DNA from 3 places in the Pseudomonas sp. FME51 genome. Region 1 is predicted to be linked to each of the others. Evidence: predicted binding sites of a transcription regulator. Region 1 holds the regulator's gene; each other region holds the start of a gene.
What was found. The regulator LexA, encoded in region 1, represses DNA repair genes until DNA is damaged. The targets are predictions, from matches to a motif close to CTGTNTNNNNANACAG.
Positions count from the first base shown of each region.

Region 1 (4,937 bases):
CAGCGGATGATGATGAAGGTGAGTCGCGCATTCTGCGTGCCAAGCGCCGGTGCCCGATCTGCTCCACCGCAATGGACAGCTATCTGGTTGACGAACAGCGCAAGCTGCATGTGTGCGGTAACAATCCGGACTGCAGCGGTTTCGAAGTCGAGCAGGGACAGTTCAAGATCAAGGGCTACGACGGTCCGGTGATTGAATGTGACAAATGTGGCAGTGAGATGCAGCTCAAGACGGGCCGTTTCGGCAAGTACTTCGGCTGTACCAACAGTGCTTGCAAGAACACCCGCAAGCTGCTGAAGAGTGGTGAAGCGGCGCCGCCGAAGATGGATCCGGTATTGATGCCGGAGCTGCGCTGCGACAAGGTGGATGATGTCTATGTGCTGCGTGATGGCGCGTCCGGACTGTTCCTGGCTGCCAGCCAGTTCCCGAAAAACCGGGAGACCCGTGCGCCACTGGTCAAGGAGCTGTTGTCGCATCGCGATGCCATTGACCCCAAATACCACTTCCTGCTGGATGCGCCGGTTGCTGATCCGGACGGCAACCCGACGGTGATTCGTTACAGTCGCAAGAGCAAGGAGCAGTATGTGCAGAGCGAAATTGAAGGTAAGCCCAGCGGCTGGCGAGCATTCCACGATGGCAAGAAATGGAATATCGATGACGCACGCAAGGGCAAGGCCAAGACTAAAAGCTGAGCGACGCCCGCATGGCAAATGAAGCCTATATCCGCACCAACCAAGCGCTGACCTTCGCTCGGCTGGCGCTGGCGTCCTGGGAGGCGTCCAGCGCCTCCACGGCGCTGGACGCCGTGACCATGGCCCGTTATCACCGGGAACACACCCTGTTCCACGCCTATCGCGCGACGCAGTCGCTGATCGTTGAAGTGTCCGGGCGTTATAACCTGGCGCCCTGGGATACGAGCACGGTTGAACAAATGCTGAGTGCCATCGGCGATGGCGAGTTTCTCAGTCCCGAGCTGAGCGAGCTGGCACTGCAAAGCGGCGACAGCAGCAGTTGGCTTGCGGGTATGTTACTGGCATGGCGCCAATTACATGCGCCGCCAGGCGCTGCTGTGACTGAGCCGCTCAAGGCCGGCACCCTGATTGCCAGCACAGCAGCTGCTGGTGGTGAATGGGGTTTGGCTGAGGCGCGCGTAGCGATTGAGGTGCTGTCGAAACTGCTCGACCGCTACCGGGAAAGCATGCGGGAATGGTGAGCAGCGCTCGGGCTGGAACTGTCACTGTGGTACACTGCGCCGCTTGACTGACAGGAGACAAAAATGCCTTCACCCTTTCTCGAGATCATAGAGCTTGCCGACGGTACGGTTGCCTTGCGCCGTCCGGACGAGGAGGGCAAGCCGTTGTTGACCATTGAGTTCTCCGAGGAAGCCAGGGATTTCCTGCAGGGCAACTACGTGGAAGTGGCCAAGGCGATGATCGGTGCTGGCATGCAGATGGCGGGTCAGATCATGGAAGAAGATCCGGATCTGGATTTTGACGAGCATCGCGTGTTGCACTGAGCGCCCCCTGATAGAGCCGGGCAGTCCAGCCCGGCTACCATCTCCAGGTAGATCCTGAACAGCTACTACAGGCGGCCATGTTGTGCCGGAGTGGCTTCTGCATTCCCCATGCGGATATTCAGGCTCGCGCAATGACCTGAGCGCGCGGCCATTTCCAGTCGATGAGCAATGCCAGGCGAGGTCGGTAGCCAGCTTACTACCGCATGGCTGTGGCCCAGTTGCAGAATCTCACAACACAGATCCACAACGTCCATGCCATGCGTGGGGCGAATGATGAGTATGCGCTGCGGGTCCAGTCCAGCTGCTCGCAACCACTTCTGGCTGACCGGCAATGGCGGATCAATCAGTGTCAGCCAGCCTGGCATGTTGGCCTGACTGAGGTCGCGCAGTACCGGCGCCAGCCATTGCAGGCATTGACGCGGTGCGCCATTCAGGCAGATTTCGCTGAAGCCGACGTTGTCGGGCTCGCAGTCGGGCATGGCGGCTGTTGTCAGGCTTTGCGCCTTCAGGCGCGAGGACATCAGCGCGTGATGCAATAAGTCGGGCTGTGCCGCTGAATTTCTATTTCGCGCATACTGCATGGCCTGCTCCTTCAGTGGCGTATAACACCCACGCTCAACCCTTCGATGATCAGTTCCTGTTCGCGCAGATCCACTTCGATGGGTGCGAAATCAGGGTTCTCTGCAATCAGTGATACCTTGCGTCCCTGTTTGTGGAAGCGCTTGACCGTCACTTCATCGCCAATCCGAGCGACTACCACCTGGCCATTTCTGGCTTCGCTGGTACGATGCACTGCCAACAGGTCGCCATCAAAAATGCCGATGTCCTTCATGCTCATGCCGCGTACGCGCAGCAGATAGTCGGCGCGTGGGCTGAAGAAAGAGGGGTTGATACGGCAATGATCTTCGATGTTTTCCACTGCCAGGATGGGGGCGCCAGCCGCCACCTGACCGATGATCGGCAGTGCATCTTCGGCTGCCTGCATATCGCTGTCGGCGGGCAGGCGAATACCGCGGGAGGCTCCTGGAATCATTTCAATGGCGCCTTTTCGTGCAAGTGCCTTCAGGTGATCTTCTGCCGCGTTGGGGGAACGAAAGCCCAGTTCCTTGGCGATATCAACGCGTGTAGGCGGATAACCATTGCTGCTCATGTGCGCTTTGATAAAATCCAGTACCTGCTGTTGCCGTGCCGTCAGTTTTTGCATTTCTTATAGCCTGTGTTTTTATACAGTCCCTGTGATTATATACAGTTCGGGGGGGAGGGCAAGTTCGTTTCCGTATTTGCAGCAGGGTACGGCTGTGGTGAAATGACAGAGTTGACAGTGATGTCGTTTGAAACGTATGTTTCAAACATATGACCCCAAGCGTCGGAGTAGTCAGTGGCCCAGTCTGAAACAGTTGAGCGCATCCTCGATGCTGCGGAGCAGTTATTTGCCGAGAAAGGTTTTGCCGAAACCTCGTTGCGCCTGATCACCAGCAAGGCGGGAGTCAACCTGGCTGCGGTGAACTATCATTTCGGCTCCAAGAAGTCGCTGATCCAGGCCGTGTTCACCCGCTTTCTCGATCCCTTTGTCAGCAGCCTGGAGCAGGAACTCGATCGCAATGAGCAGGCCGGCAGCCCCGAGCTGGGCCTGGAGTCGCTGCTGGACATGCTGGTGCGCCTGGTGTTGGCGGTGAAACCACGCAGCGGACATGATCTGTCCACCTTCATGCGCCTGTTGGGTCTGGCATTCAGCCAGAGCCAGGGGCATCTTCGTAAGTACCTCGGCGAGGTCTATGGCAAGGTGTTCAGGCGCTATATGGGGTTGGTGGTGCACAGCTCACCGGAGCTGCCGGTCGATGTATTGTTCTGGCGGGTTCACTTCATGCTGGGCAGCGCTGCCTTTACCTTGTCGAGCATGAAGGCGCTGAAGGCCATCGCTGAGTCCGAGCACGGCGAACGGGCTGGGACTGAAGAGGTGTTGCGCCAGATGGTGCCTTTCCTTGCCGCCGGTATGCGTGCCGGCAGCGCTCTGCCGGATGAAGCTGGAAAGCTTCCACGTAATACCCTGAAATCCGTATAGCTGGGCTTGGCCAGCCCCAGCCCGGGGGCTTACCTAAGGGCGTGTGATCCGTTATCGTGTGCCCTTTGCAGCGGAGCTGATCATGCGGCTTGACCTGATCCATATATCCCTTGAACGACAGATGCTGACCGGCTTCCATGCGGGCCGGCAATTGTGCAGCTATCCGGTGTCCACAGCGAAGAATGGCGCGGGTGAGATGAATGGTAGCGGCTGCACGCCGCGTGGACAACATCGGGTGCGGGCGCGCATTGGTGCGGAGCAGCCGCTGGGCGCGGTATTCATTGGGCGGCGGCCGACCGGTGAAGTCTGGTCGGCCGAGCTTGCTGAGGCGCAACCGCAGCGGGACTGGATACTGACTCGCATACTCTGGCTATGTGGTGAAGAATCTGGCGTCAATCGTGGCGCTGATCGTGATTCGCAGCGCCGCTATATCTACCTGCATGGCACAGGTGACGATCAGCCGATGGGTATTCCTCTGTCCCATGGCTGCATACGTCTGCGCAATTCCGACATGTTGACACTTTTTGATATGACGCCGGCAGGTTGCCCGGTAGTCATCGAATAACCTTACTCAGGAGCATTTCATTGAAGCAAGGCACATTGATGCTGGATCTGGCCGGCACCTGGCTGACCCCGGAAGATCGCCAGTTGTTGAGGCAGCCGGAAGTGGGCGGGATGATTCTGTTTGCTCGTAATACCGAGGCGCCAGCTCAGGTGCGCGAGCTGGTGCGCAGCATTCGTGCGGTACGCCCGGAGATGCTGATTGCGATCGATCAGGAAGGCGGGCGCGTGCAACGGCTGCGGCGCGATGTATTGCGCTTGCCGGCGCTTGGCCGTATCGCCGAGAGTGCCTCGGCGGACAGGGGGGAGCTGGCTGAGGCGGCCGCCTGGTTGATGGCAACCGAGATGCTCGCCTGCGGTATCGACATCAGTTTTGCGCCGGTGCTGGATCTTGATCATGGGCGCAGCCAGGTGATTGGTGATCGCTCGCTGGGCGGTGATCCGCAGGAGGTCATCCAGCTCGCTGTAGCCTATGTGCGCGGCTTACATCAAGCCGGCATGGCGGCGACCGGCAAGCATTTCCCGGGGCATGGCTGGGCAGAGGCGGATTCGCATACCGATCTGCCGGTGGACTCACGCAGCGAGGCGAGCATTCGTGAGTCTGATCTCAAACCCTTTGCGGCGCTGGCAAGCGTACTGGATGGCATCATGCCGGCGCATGTGGTCTATCCCGCGGTCGACAGTCTGCCGGCCGGTTTCTCGCATCGCTGGCTGCAGGATATCCTGCGCGCCGAGCTGGGTTTCCGGGGGGTGATCTTCAGTGATGATCTGACCATGGCGGGAGCTCATGCAGTGGGC
Region 1 is NZ_JABUYN010000006.1:10,608-15,544, reverse strand. Features, by position in the region: gene topA (type I DNA topoisomerase) at 1-692, shown strand, start outside; gene INT39_RS11940 (DUF6586 family protein) at 704-1,213, shown strand; gene INT39_RS11935 (hypothetical protein) at 1,277-1,516, shown strand; gene INT39_RS11930 (SulA-like leucine-rich domain-containing protein) at 1,582-2,097, opposite strand; gene lexA (transcriptional repressor LexA) at 2,109-2,720, opposite strand; gene INT39_RS11920 (TetR/AcrR family transcriptional regulator) at 2,895-3,578, shown strand; gene INT39_RS11915 (L,D-transpeptidase family protein) at 3,658-4,143, shown strand; gene nagZ (beta-N-acetylhexosaminidase) at 4,182-4,937, shown strand, end outside.

Region 2 (4,937 bases), on a different contig from region 1:
CCATGCCCACCACAGGTGGTACAGGTCACCGGGCTGGTGCCCTTCTTGGCGCCGCTGCCATCACAGGTGGTGCAGCCAACCAGCGTCGGGACGCGAATGGTGACCGAGGTGCCGCGAACGGCCTCCTCCAGGTCCAGCTCCAGGGTATAACGCAGGTCACTGCCGCGCTGCACGCTGGAACGACCGCGCCCACCACCGCCGCCGCCACCGCCACCGCCACCGCCACCGAAGATGTCACCGAACACATCACCGAAGATGTCGGAGAAATTACCGCCACCACCGAAGCCGCCGGCACCGGCGCCCATGTTCGGATCCACACCGGCGTGGCCGTACTGATCGTAGGCTGCGCGCTTGTTGGCGTCGGTGAGCATCTCGTAGGCCTCATTGGCCTCCTTGAATTTCTCTTCCGCTTCCGCGTCATCCGGATTACGGTCCGGGTGATGCTTCATTGCCAGCCGGCGATAGGCCTTTTTCAGCTCGGCTTCACTGGCGCCGCGCTCCACGCCCAGCACTTCATAATAATCACGCTTGGCCATAAATCCTGTTTCCTTTAGAAAGCCTTACGGCACAAACAGCAACGCGGGAATAGCTCCCGCGTTGCCTTGCCGCGTTGTGTACCGGGCCTCAGGCAAGGCCCGACGCCCGGTCACGCAAGGACTACTTGTTGTTGTCCTTGACCTCTTCGAACTCGGCATCCACTACATCGTCGCCATCGGCATTGCCGGCGTCTTCCTGCGCGCCACCCTGCTCCGCCTGGGCCTGTTCAGCATACATCTTCTGCACCATCGGACCGGAGGCCTCGGACAACGCATTGATCTTGGCTTCGATGTCGGCCTTGTCATCACCCTTGATAGCCTGCTCCAGATCGGCCAGCGCCGTCTCGATGGCAGTCTTCTCTTCCTCGGTGGCCTTGTCGCCGACCTCAGTCAGGGTCTTGCGTGTCGCGTGAACCAGTTGATCGCCCTGGTTGCGGATATTCACCAGTTCCTCGAACTTGCGGTCTTCATCGGCATTGGCCTCAGCATCGCGCACCATCTGTTCGATCTCTTCATCAGTCAGACCGGAAGAGGCCTTGATGATGATCGACTGCTGCTTGCCGGTAGCCTTGTCCTTGGCGGACACGTTGAGGATACCGTTGGCATCGATGTCGAAGCTGACTTCGATCTGCGGTACACCGCGCTGTGCCGGCGGAATGTCAGCCAGGTCGAAACGGCCCAGTGACTTGTTCTGCGACGCCTGTTTACGCTCACCCTGCAGCACGTGAATGGTCACGGCAGTCTGGTTGTCATCAGCGGTCGAGAACACCTGCGACTTCTTGGTCGGGATGGTGGTGTTCTTCTCGATCAGCGCCGTCATCACGCCACCCATGGTTTCGATACCCAGCGACAGCGGGGATACGTCCAGCAGCAGCACGTCCTTCACGTCACCAGCCAGTACCGCACCCTGAATCGCTGCACCCACGGCAACGGCTTCATCCGGGTTGACGTCCTTGCGCGGCTCCTTGCCGAAGAACTCGGCAACGGTCTTCTGAACCAGGGGCATGCGAGTCTGACCACCGACCAGGATCACTTCATTGATCTCGGATACATCCAGACCAGCGTCTTTCATGGCCACACGGCACGGCTCGATGCTGCGCTTGACCAGCTCTTCAACCAGCGATTCCAGCTTCGCACGGGTCACCTTGACCTGCAGGTGCTTGGGACCGGTGGCATCAGCCGTGATGTACGGCAGGTTGACGTCGGTCTGCTGACTGGTGGACAGCTCGATCTTGGCCTTTTCGGCAGCTTCTTTCAGACGCTGCAGGGCCAGCGGATCGTGGTGCAGATCAACGCCGTTTTCCTTCTTGAACTCATCCGCCAGATAGTCGATCAGGCGCATGTCGAAATCTTCACCACCCAGGAAGGTGTCGCCGTTGGTGGCCAACACTTCGAACTGGTGCTCGCCATCCACTTCAGCAATCTCGATGACCGAGACGTCGAAAGTACCACCACCCAGGTCATAGACCACAATGGTGGAGTCGCCACGGGCCTTGTCCATACCGTAGGCCAGCGCTGCCGCGGTCGGCTCGTTGATGATGCGTTTGACGTCCAAACCGGCGATGCGGCCGGCGTCCTTGGTGGCCTGACGCTGACTGTCGTTGAAGTACGCAGGCACCGTAATCACCGCCTCGGTGACCGGCTCGCCCAGGTAATCTTCAGCGGTCTTTTTCATCTTCTTCAGGACTTCGGCTGACACCTGCGGCGGCGCCATTTTCTCGCCCTTGGCTTCCACCCAGGCGTCACCGTTGTCGGCCTTGATGATCTTGTAGGGCACCAGCTTGATGTCCTTCTGCACGACGTCTTCGTCGAAACGACGACCAATCAGACGTTTGACGGCGTTCAGGGTGTTCTGCGGGTTGGTGACCGACTGACGCTTGGCGGACATACCCACCAGCGTCTCGCCATCATTGGTATAGGCAACGATGGACGGTGTGGTGCGACCGCCTTCGGCGTTCTCGATAACCTTGGCTACGCCATTTTCCATGACCGCGACGCAGGAGTTGGTAGTCCCCAGGTCGATACCGATAATTTTACCCATGTGCTGTATCTCCAAATATGCTGGCCGCGTATTGTTCAGCGGCATTGTTCAATCTGTGTATGAACCCTAGATGGGGTCAAAAAAAGTCAATTTCAAGCCTTCTCGTCAATCGATCCGGCAGCACCGCCGACACCGGCTTTGCTGACCACCACCATGGCCGGACGCAACAGGCGACCGCTGATGGTGTAGCCCTTCTGGAATACCTTGATCACGGTATTGGGCTCGACGTTGTCGCGCTCTTCCATGGTCATTGCCTGATGCAACTCGGGATTGAAGGGCTCGCCATGCGGATCAACCGCCACCACCTGATAGCGGGCCAGGGTGTCACCGAACAACTTCAGGGTCAGCTCCATGCCATCGCGCATCGGCTTGATGGCTGGATCTTCATCGCTGGACAGCTCCAGGCCACGCTCCAGGCTGTCGACCACGGCCAACAGGTCATTGGCAAAACGTTCCAGAGCGAACTTGTGCGCCTTCTCCACTTCCTGCTCAGCGCGGCGACGGGCATTCTGCACATCGGCAGCAGCACGCAGTGCCTGATCCTGTGCCGCAGCCAGCTGCTCTTCCAGGCTGGTAATCCGGGCTACCAGATCTTCTTCTACGGCGACCGTACCCTGCGCCTGATCAGCTGCGGCGTCGTCGTCCTGCAGCTCCTGTCTCGGTTCGTCCACCATGCATATCTCCTGTCTGACAAAAAAGGCGACACGGCCCGCAGGCCGGATTGATCTTTACTGGTCCCTATATGGGGCTTCACTCTCCAGGTTCAAGTGCATTTTTTCAGAGGTTGCAAAGGGGGTTGTAGAACAGCACACCACTACTGTATAAATAACCAGAACAACAAACTCCGGAGAACGACGCCATGCTGGTGCACCTGGCGGTTAACAATTACGCGATTGTCGATCATCTCGAGCTGGAACTGGAGCGGGGCATGTCGGTCATCACCGGTGAAACCGGGGCTGGCAAATCCATCATGCTCGATGCCCTGTCGCTGGCCCTTGGCGATCGCGCTGACAGTGGCGCCGTGCGCCCCGGCGCCGACAAGGCGGACATTCTCGCCACCTTCGATATCAGCGATATTCCCGAGGCCGTGCAATGGCTGAGCCAGCGCGATCTTGCCAACGATGAAACACAGGTCATCCTGCGCCGCGTAGTCACCGCTGAAGGTCGCTCACGCGGCTATATCAACGGCAGCCCCTGCCCCCAGCAGGACCTCAAGGCACTGGGCGAAATGCTGATCGATATCCACAGCCAGCACGAACACCAATCATTGTTGAAAACCGATACCCACCGCCGGCTGCTGGACGAGTATGCCGGCGCCGGTGATCTCGCCCGCCAGGTGCAACTGGCTGCCCAGCGCTGCCGGCAGACCGAACAGGCACTGAAACAGGCCAGCGAAACCAGTGACGAACAGAACGCCCGGGTTCAGCTGCTCAGCTATCAGCTGGAAGAACTCGACAACCTGAGCCTGCAGGATGGCGAACTGAATCAGCTGGAAACTGAACAGCGCCAGCTGGCCAACGCCGAGCTGATCATGCAGTCATGCCAGCAGATCATCAATATCTGCAGCGAAAATGACAGCGGCAGCGTACTGCAGGCACTGACCTCCAGCCTCAGCCGACTGGGCGGCCTGAAAGAACATGGCCGTAGCCTGGACGAAGCACACAGTCTGCTGGCCGGTGCACAGATTCAGGTGGAAGAAGCGGTCGGTGAGTTGACCCGCTATCTGGACCACTTTGAGGCCGACCCCCAGCGCCAGCAACAGGTCGAAGAGCGGCTGGGCGTGATTCATGATCTGGCACGCAAGCATCGTATCAACGCTGACCAGCTGCCCGCTCTGCAGCAACAGCTGATCGACGAGCTGGAAAACATTCAGCAACACGGCGCCGACAAGGAACGCCTGGCAGATGAACTCGAAGCCTATCGCGAACACTTTCACACGCTGGCAAATAAATTATCCGCCACCCGCAGCAAGGCAGCAGCACGCCTGGCCAAGGCAGTCACCGGAGAAATCAAGCAGCTGGGTATGCCGGGTGGACAGATAAAGGTGGAGTTGCATCCGCTCAAGCTGGACCAATATCCCCTGCAAGGCCTGGAAAATGTCGAGTTCCTGGTCAGTGCCAACCCCGGACAACCGGCCAAGCCGCTGGCCAAGGTCGCTTCCGGAGGCGAACTATCACGTATCAGTCTCGGCATTCAGGTCATCACCGCGCAGACTTCACGGGTACCGACGTTGGTATTTGACGAAGTAGATGTGGGGATTGGCGGGCCGACCGCGGAGATCGTTGGCAAACTGTTGCGACAGCTGGGCGAGCGCGGCCAGGTGCTGACCGTGACCCACCTGCCCCAGGTGGCGGCACAGG
Region 2 is NZ_JABUYN010000015.1:30,349-35,285, reverse strand. Features, by position in the region: gene dnaJ (molecular chaperone DnaJ) at 1-536, opposite strand, end outside; gene dnaK (molecular chaperone DnaK) at 658-2,577, opposite strand; gene grpE (nucleotide exchange factor GrpE) at 2,670-3,251, opposite strand; gene recN (DNA repair protein RecN) at 3,437-4,937, shown strand, end outside.
Region 2: a site for LexA is predicted at 3,395-3,410, ahead of recN (DNA repair protein RecN). Genes of this name have one in related genera too.

Region 3 (4,937 bases), on a different contig from region 1:
GCGCTGGCGCCTGGCCCAGACCCGCTGGCAGCACGCAGCCCATCAATACTTCCTGCACCGCGTCGACCGGCAGACCACTGCGTTCGACAACGGCGCGGATCGCCGCCGCACCCAGCTCAGGCGCCGGGACCCCAGCCAGTTGCCCCTGCAATGCACCCATCGGGGTACGCGCACTGCCAACGATTACTACCGGATCCTGTTGCATATGCTTCTCCTCAGCGTGCCGCCATGCGCAGTGCGCCGTCGAGACGGATCACTTCACCATTGAGCATAGGGTTTTCGATGATGTGGCGGACCAGCGCCGCGTATTCCTGGGGCAGGCCCAGGCGTGGCGGGAAAGGCACATCCTTGGCCAGTGAGTCGCGCACTTGCTGCGTCATGCCGGCCATCATCGGCGTCTCGAAGATGCCGGGAGCGATGGTCATCACCCGGATGCCGTGGCGCGCCAGCTCCCGCGCCGCCGGCAAGGTCATGCTGACCACCCCACCCTTGGACGCGGCATAGGCGGCCTGCCCGATCTGGCCATCATAGGCCGCCACCGAGGCGGTATTGATGATCACCCCGCGCTCACCCTGCTCGTTCGGCTCACCCTCGGCCATTACCTCGGCAGCCAGTCGCAGCATATTGAAAGTGCCCAGCAAGTTGACCCGCAGCGCCCGGTCAAAACTGGCCAGACCATGCGGACCGTTACGCCCGAGAATCTTTTCACCAGGGGCAATCCCGGCGCAGTTGATCAGGCCATGCAGTTGGCCGAAATCCTGCCGGGCCGCCGCCACCGCGTCAGCGGCCTGCTGCTCGTCGGCGATATCGGCGGTGTACGCACGGGCGCGATCACCCAGTTCACTGACGTACTGTTGCAGAGCAGCCGTGTTGAGATCGACCAGCGCCACACTGGCACCCGCCTCGATCAACATGCTGGCCGCCGCTGCGCCCAGACCCGAGGCGCCACCGGTAATCAAGAAGGTTCTGTTGTTCAACTGCATGCAAGCTCCTGGCAGGGGGGATGGACCGCCCCTTAATCTTTGTCATGCAGGCATTCTGGTACGCTGTCGGCAGCACGGGCAATGTTCCATTGCTTCAACCTGCCTGACTGTTTTGGACACTTTGTTGCAGGTATTCAGCCATCACCAAGAATCAACTGGCGATAATGCCCGGGGTTGGTCCCGGTCCATTTGCGGAAGGCTTTGTAGAAGGCGCTGATATCGGCAAAGCCGAGCCGCTCGGTGATATCTGCGTAACTGATCAAGGGATCTGCCAGCCACCGGGTGGCCTGCTCCTCACGAATACCGTCCTTGATCGCTTGGTATTGCAGTCCTTCCGCTACCAACCGGCGGCGCAAGGTGGACGGGGACATGCACAGAGAGTGTGCCAGGGATTCACTGGTTGGCCACAATGCTGGATCAAGCTGGCGCAGATGCCGACGGATCTGGCTGGTCAGGCTGGTGGGATCCCGATAGCGCACCAGAATATTGGCCGGCGCCTCGGCGAGAAAACCGGGCACCTCGGCCAGGGTCCGACGCACCGGCAGGTCCAGCGCCTCGGCGGCGAAGATGATACGGGTGCTGGGGCGTGAAAAGCGCAGGTTACCGGAGAACATGACCTGATAGTCGCGAATATAATCCGGCTCCTCGCAACGCAGCTCGACCGCCAGCAGAGGAATGCGCCGCCCGGCCAGCCAGCAGGCCAGGCCGTGCACTATCATCCAATAGGTAAAATAGGCGAAGGGACGTTGAGGTGTCTGACCGTCCTCTTGCAGAACGATTTCTGCCAGACTTCTGCTGCGTACCACCCGGCCATTGAAGTTGCCAAGCATCAGCCCGAGAAAGTTGACGATCTGGATCAGTGCCTGCTCCACCGTCGGCTGGGTGGTCGCCGAACGGCAGAGGAAATTAAAGCTACCCAGCCGCAGGGGGCGTGTAGCCATGGCGAAGAACTCATCATCATGGGCTGCGGCCAATCCAAGCCAGAGCTGGCTGTACAGTTCAACCGGTACGCGCTGATCGGGATCATCCAGCGGCAGGTTGGGCAGACCGAGATTCTCCAGCAGCGAACCGGTATCCGGCCCGGCGTGGGTGAATCCCAGCAGGGCTTCCCTTACCAGACAAACCGAAATGGTGTCTTTATGCCCTGCCGTCATAACGGCTCCCACTCCGCTGCTTTACGAAAAACACCGTCTGCTGTGCGATCGAATGAATCAACTATCCTGGAAATAACCACCGAAGCCGCGGTATTGCATGAAACGCTGCTGCTTCACCCGCTCCTTCAGCTCCCTGGCCTGACCTTCAGGGAAGCGTTTGGCAAAAGCCACCTGCGCCAAGGTGGCCCAATCCCAGGCCGCATCCTGCAGCACATCATCAATCAGCCGCTCCGCCACACCGCGCTGGCGCAGCTCTTCGCGCAGACGAACCGGGCCATAGCCGCGCTGACTGCGTGAATAGACATAAGCTTCACAGAAACGCTCATCGCTGAGCAACCCATCTTCCTGCAGCCGATCCAGCTCGACTTCCGCCATCTCGGTCACCGCTCCACGCTGACGCAGCTTGCGCAACATCTCCGTGTAGCTGTGTTCACGCCGGGCCAGCAGATCCAGTGCTGACCGGCGTATGGCTGCGGGCGTTTCCAGATGCAGTTTGCCAAACACGAGTCAGTTACCGCTATCAACCGTCGAGATCAGCGTTTTCTTCGACTGCGGCCGTCTTGCTGTTGGGCTTGGGCAGCAGTTTGTCGCGGATGGTCTTTTCAATCTCCTCGGCAATCTGCGGGTTTTCTGCCAGGAACTTGGCTGCATTGGCCTTGCCCTGCCCAACCTTATTGCCCTTGTAGCTGTACCAGGCACCGGACTTTTCGATCTCGCCGATCTGCACACCCAGATCAATGATCTCGGCGTTGTGGTAGATACCCGTGCCGTACAGGATCTGGAATTCGGCCTGACGGAACGGCGGTGCAACCTTGTTCTTCACTACCTTGACGCGGGTTTCGCTGCCAATCACCTCATCGCCGTCTTTCACCGCACCGGTGCGGCGAATGTCCAGACGTACAGAGGAATAAAACTTCAGTGCGTTACCGCCGGTAGTAGTTTCCGGGTTGCCAAACATCACGCCGATCTTCATACGGATCTGGTTGATGAAGATAACCAGGCAATTGGCGTTTTTGATGTTACCGGTGATCTTGCGCAGCGCCTGTGACATCAGACGTGCCTGCACGCCGACGTGGTGGTCGCCCATGTCGCCTTCAATTTCGGCCTTGGGCACCAGCGCCGCCACGGAGTCGACGATGATCACGTCAACTGCGTTGGAGCGCACCAGCATGTCGGTGATCTCCAGCGCCTGCTCACCGGTATCTGGCTGGGACACCAACAGATCATCAACCTTGACGCCCAGCTTCTCGGCATACTGCGGATCCAGTGCATGCTCGGCATCAACGAAGGCGCAGGTGGCGCCGTTTTTCTGCGCCTGGGCAATAACTGACAAGGTCAACGTGGTCTTACCGGATGATTCCGGACCGTAGATCTCGACGATCCGGCCCTTGGGCAGGCCGCCCAGACCCAGGGCAATATCCAAACCCAGTGAGCCGGTGGAGATCGACGGAATCGCCTGACGCTCCTGATCGCCCATGCGCATCACCGCGCCCTTGCCAAACTGACGTTCAATCTGACTCAAAGCCGCCGATAGCGCCTTCTTTTTGTTGTCGTCCATTGTGCATCCTCTGGTATGGCGGGTACGCGAACGTCCCGGGGAAATGAATACTGTATATATGGTCAGTGATTATTCCACAGTTGTCCTGCCCCGCCTACCCCTTTTCAGCCAGACTGTGCGTTGATCTGCAAACGTCAGGAAGCTTTGCTTCAGACCGAACGACTCGCCGCCAGCTTCTCCAGCTCGGTAATCAACCCCTGCATGCCGTGCAGTACTGTCTGCGCGCGTACGTCACGCCGATTGCCCTGGATACGCCGGCATTGGCTGATGGTCCCCTGGTCGCGTACGGCCCAGGCAAACCAGATCGTACCGACCGGCTTGTCCGGCGTTCCGCCATCCGGCCCGGCGATGCCACTGACCGCGACAGCCAGATCCGCGTCGGCCGCCTCCAGTGCACCCTCGGCCATGGCCCGTACCACCGGCTCACTGACCGCACCAAATTGCGCCAGATCCTCCTCGCTCACCCCTACCCAGCGCACCTTGCTGTGATTGGCGTAGGTGACAAAACCGGTATCAAACCAGCCGGAGCTGCCGCTGACGCGGGTAATCGCCTCGGCAATCCCGCCACCGGTACAGGACTCGGCGGTAGTCACCCGCAATCCCAACTGGCGCAGAGCATTGCCCAGACGGGCCGCAGCAGCATCGATCAATGGGTCATATTGCGACATTTGCATCTCCTTCAGTATCTTGCGTTCAAACTTGCACTTAAAAGACGGCACCGCTTTGTTAGACTATGCCCCTTTCTTGCACCAACCAGAACTGTCGATCAGGAAGTCCCATGAGCCGCGCCGAAAAACCCGTTACCCACACCCCGATGATGCAGCAATATTTCGGCATCAAACAGCAGCATCCCGATCAGCTGCTGTTCTATCGGATGGGCGACTTCTATGAGTTGTTCCATGATGATGCAAAAAAAGCCGCGCGCCTGCTGGACATCACCCTGACCGCCCGCGGCAATTCTGCCGGGCAGCCCATTCCCATGGCCGGCATTCCGTTTCATGCCGCCGAAGGCTATCTGGCCAAGCTGGTCAAGCTGGGCGAGTCGGTCGTCATCTGCGAACAGATCGGCGACCCCGCTACCAGCAAAGGGCCGGTCGAACGTCAGGTGGTACGCATCCTGACACCGGGCACGGTCAGTGATGAAGCCCTGCTGGATGAACGCCGGGACAACCTGCTGGCAGCGCTGGTAGGCAGCGAGCGCGGCTTCGGTCTGGCCACCCTGGATATCAACAGTGGACGTTT
Region 3 is NZ_JABUYN010000005.1:192,884-197,820, forward strand. Features, by position in the region: gene INT39_RS10990 (acetyl-CoA C-acyltransferase) at 1-205, opposite strand, end outside; gene INT39_RS10995 (SDR family NAD(P)-dependent oxidoreductase) at 216-983, opposite strand; gene INT39_RS11000 (AraC family transcriptional regulator) at 1,118-2,137, opposite strand; gene INT39_RS11005 (regulatory protein RecX) at 2,195-2,641, opposite strand; gene recA (recombinase RecA) at 2,658-3,695, opposite strand; gene INT39_RS11015 (CinA family protein) at 3,845-4,363, opposite strand; gene mutS (DNA mismatch repair protein MutS) at 4,474-4,937, shown strand, end outside.
Region 3: a site for LexA is predicted at 3,746-3,761, ahead of recA (recombinase RecA). Genes of this name have one in related genera too.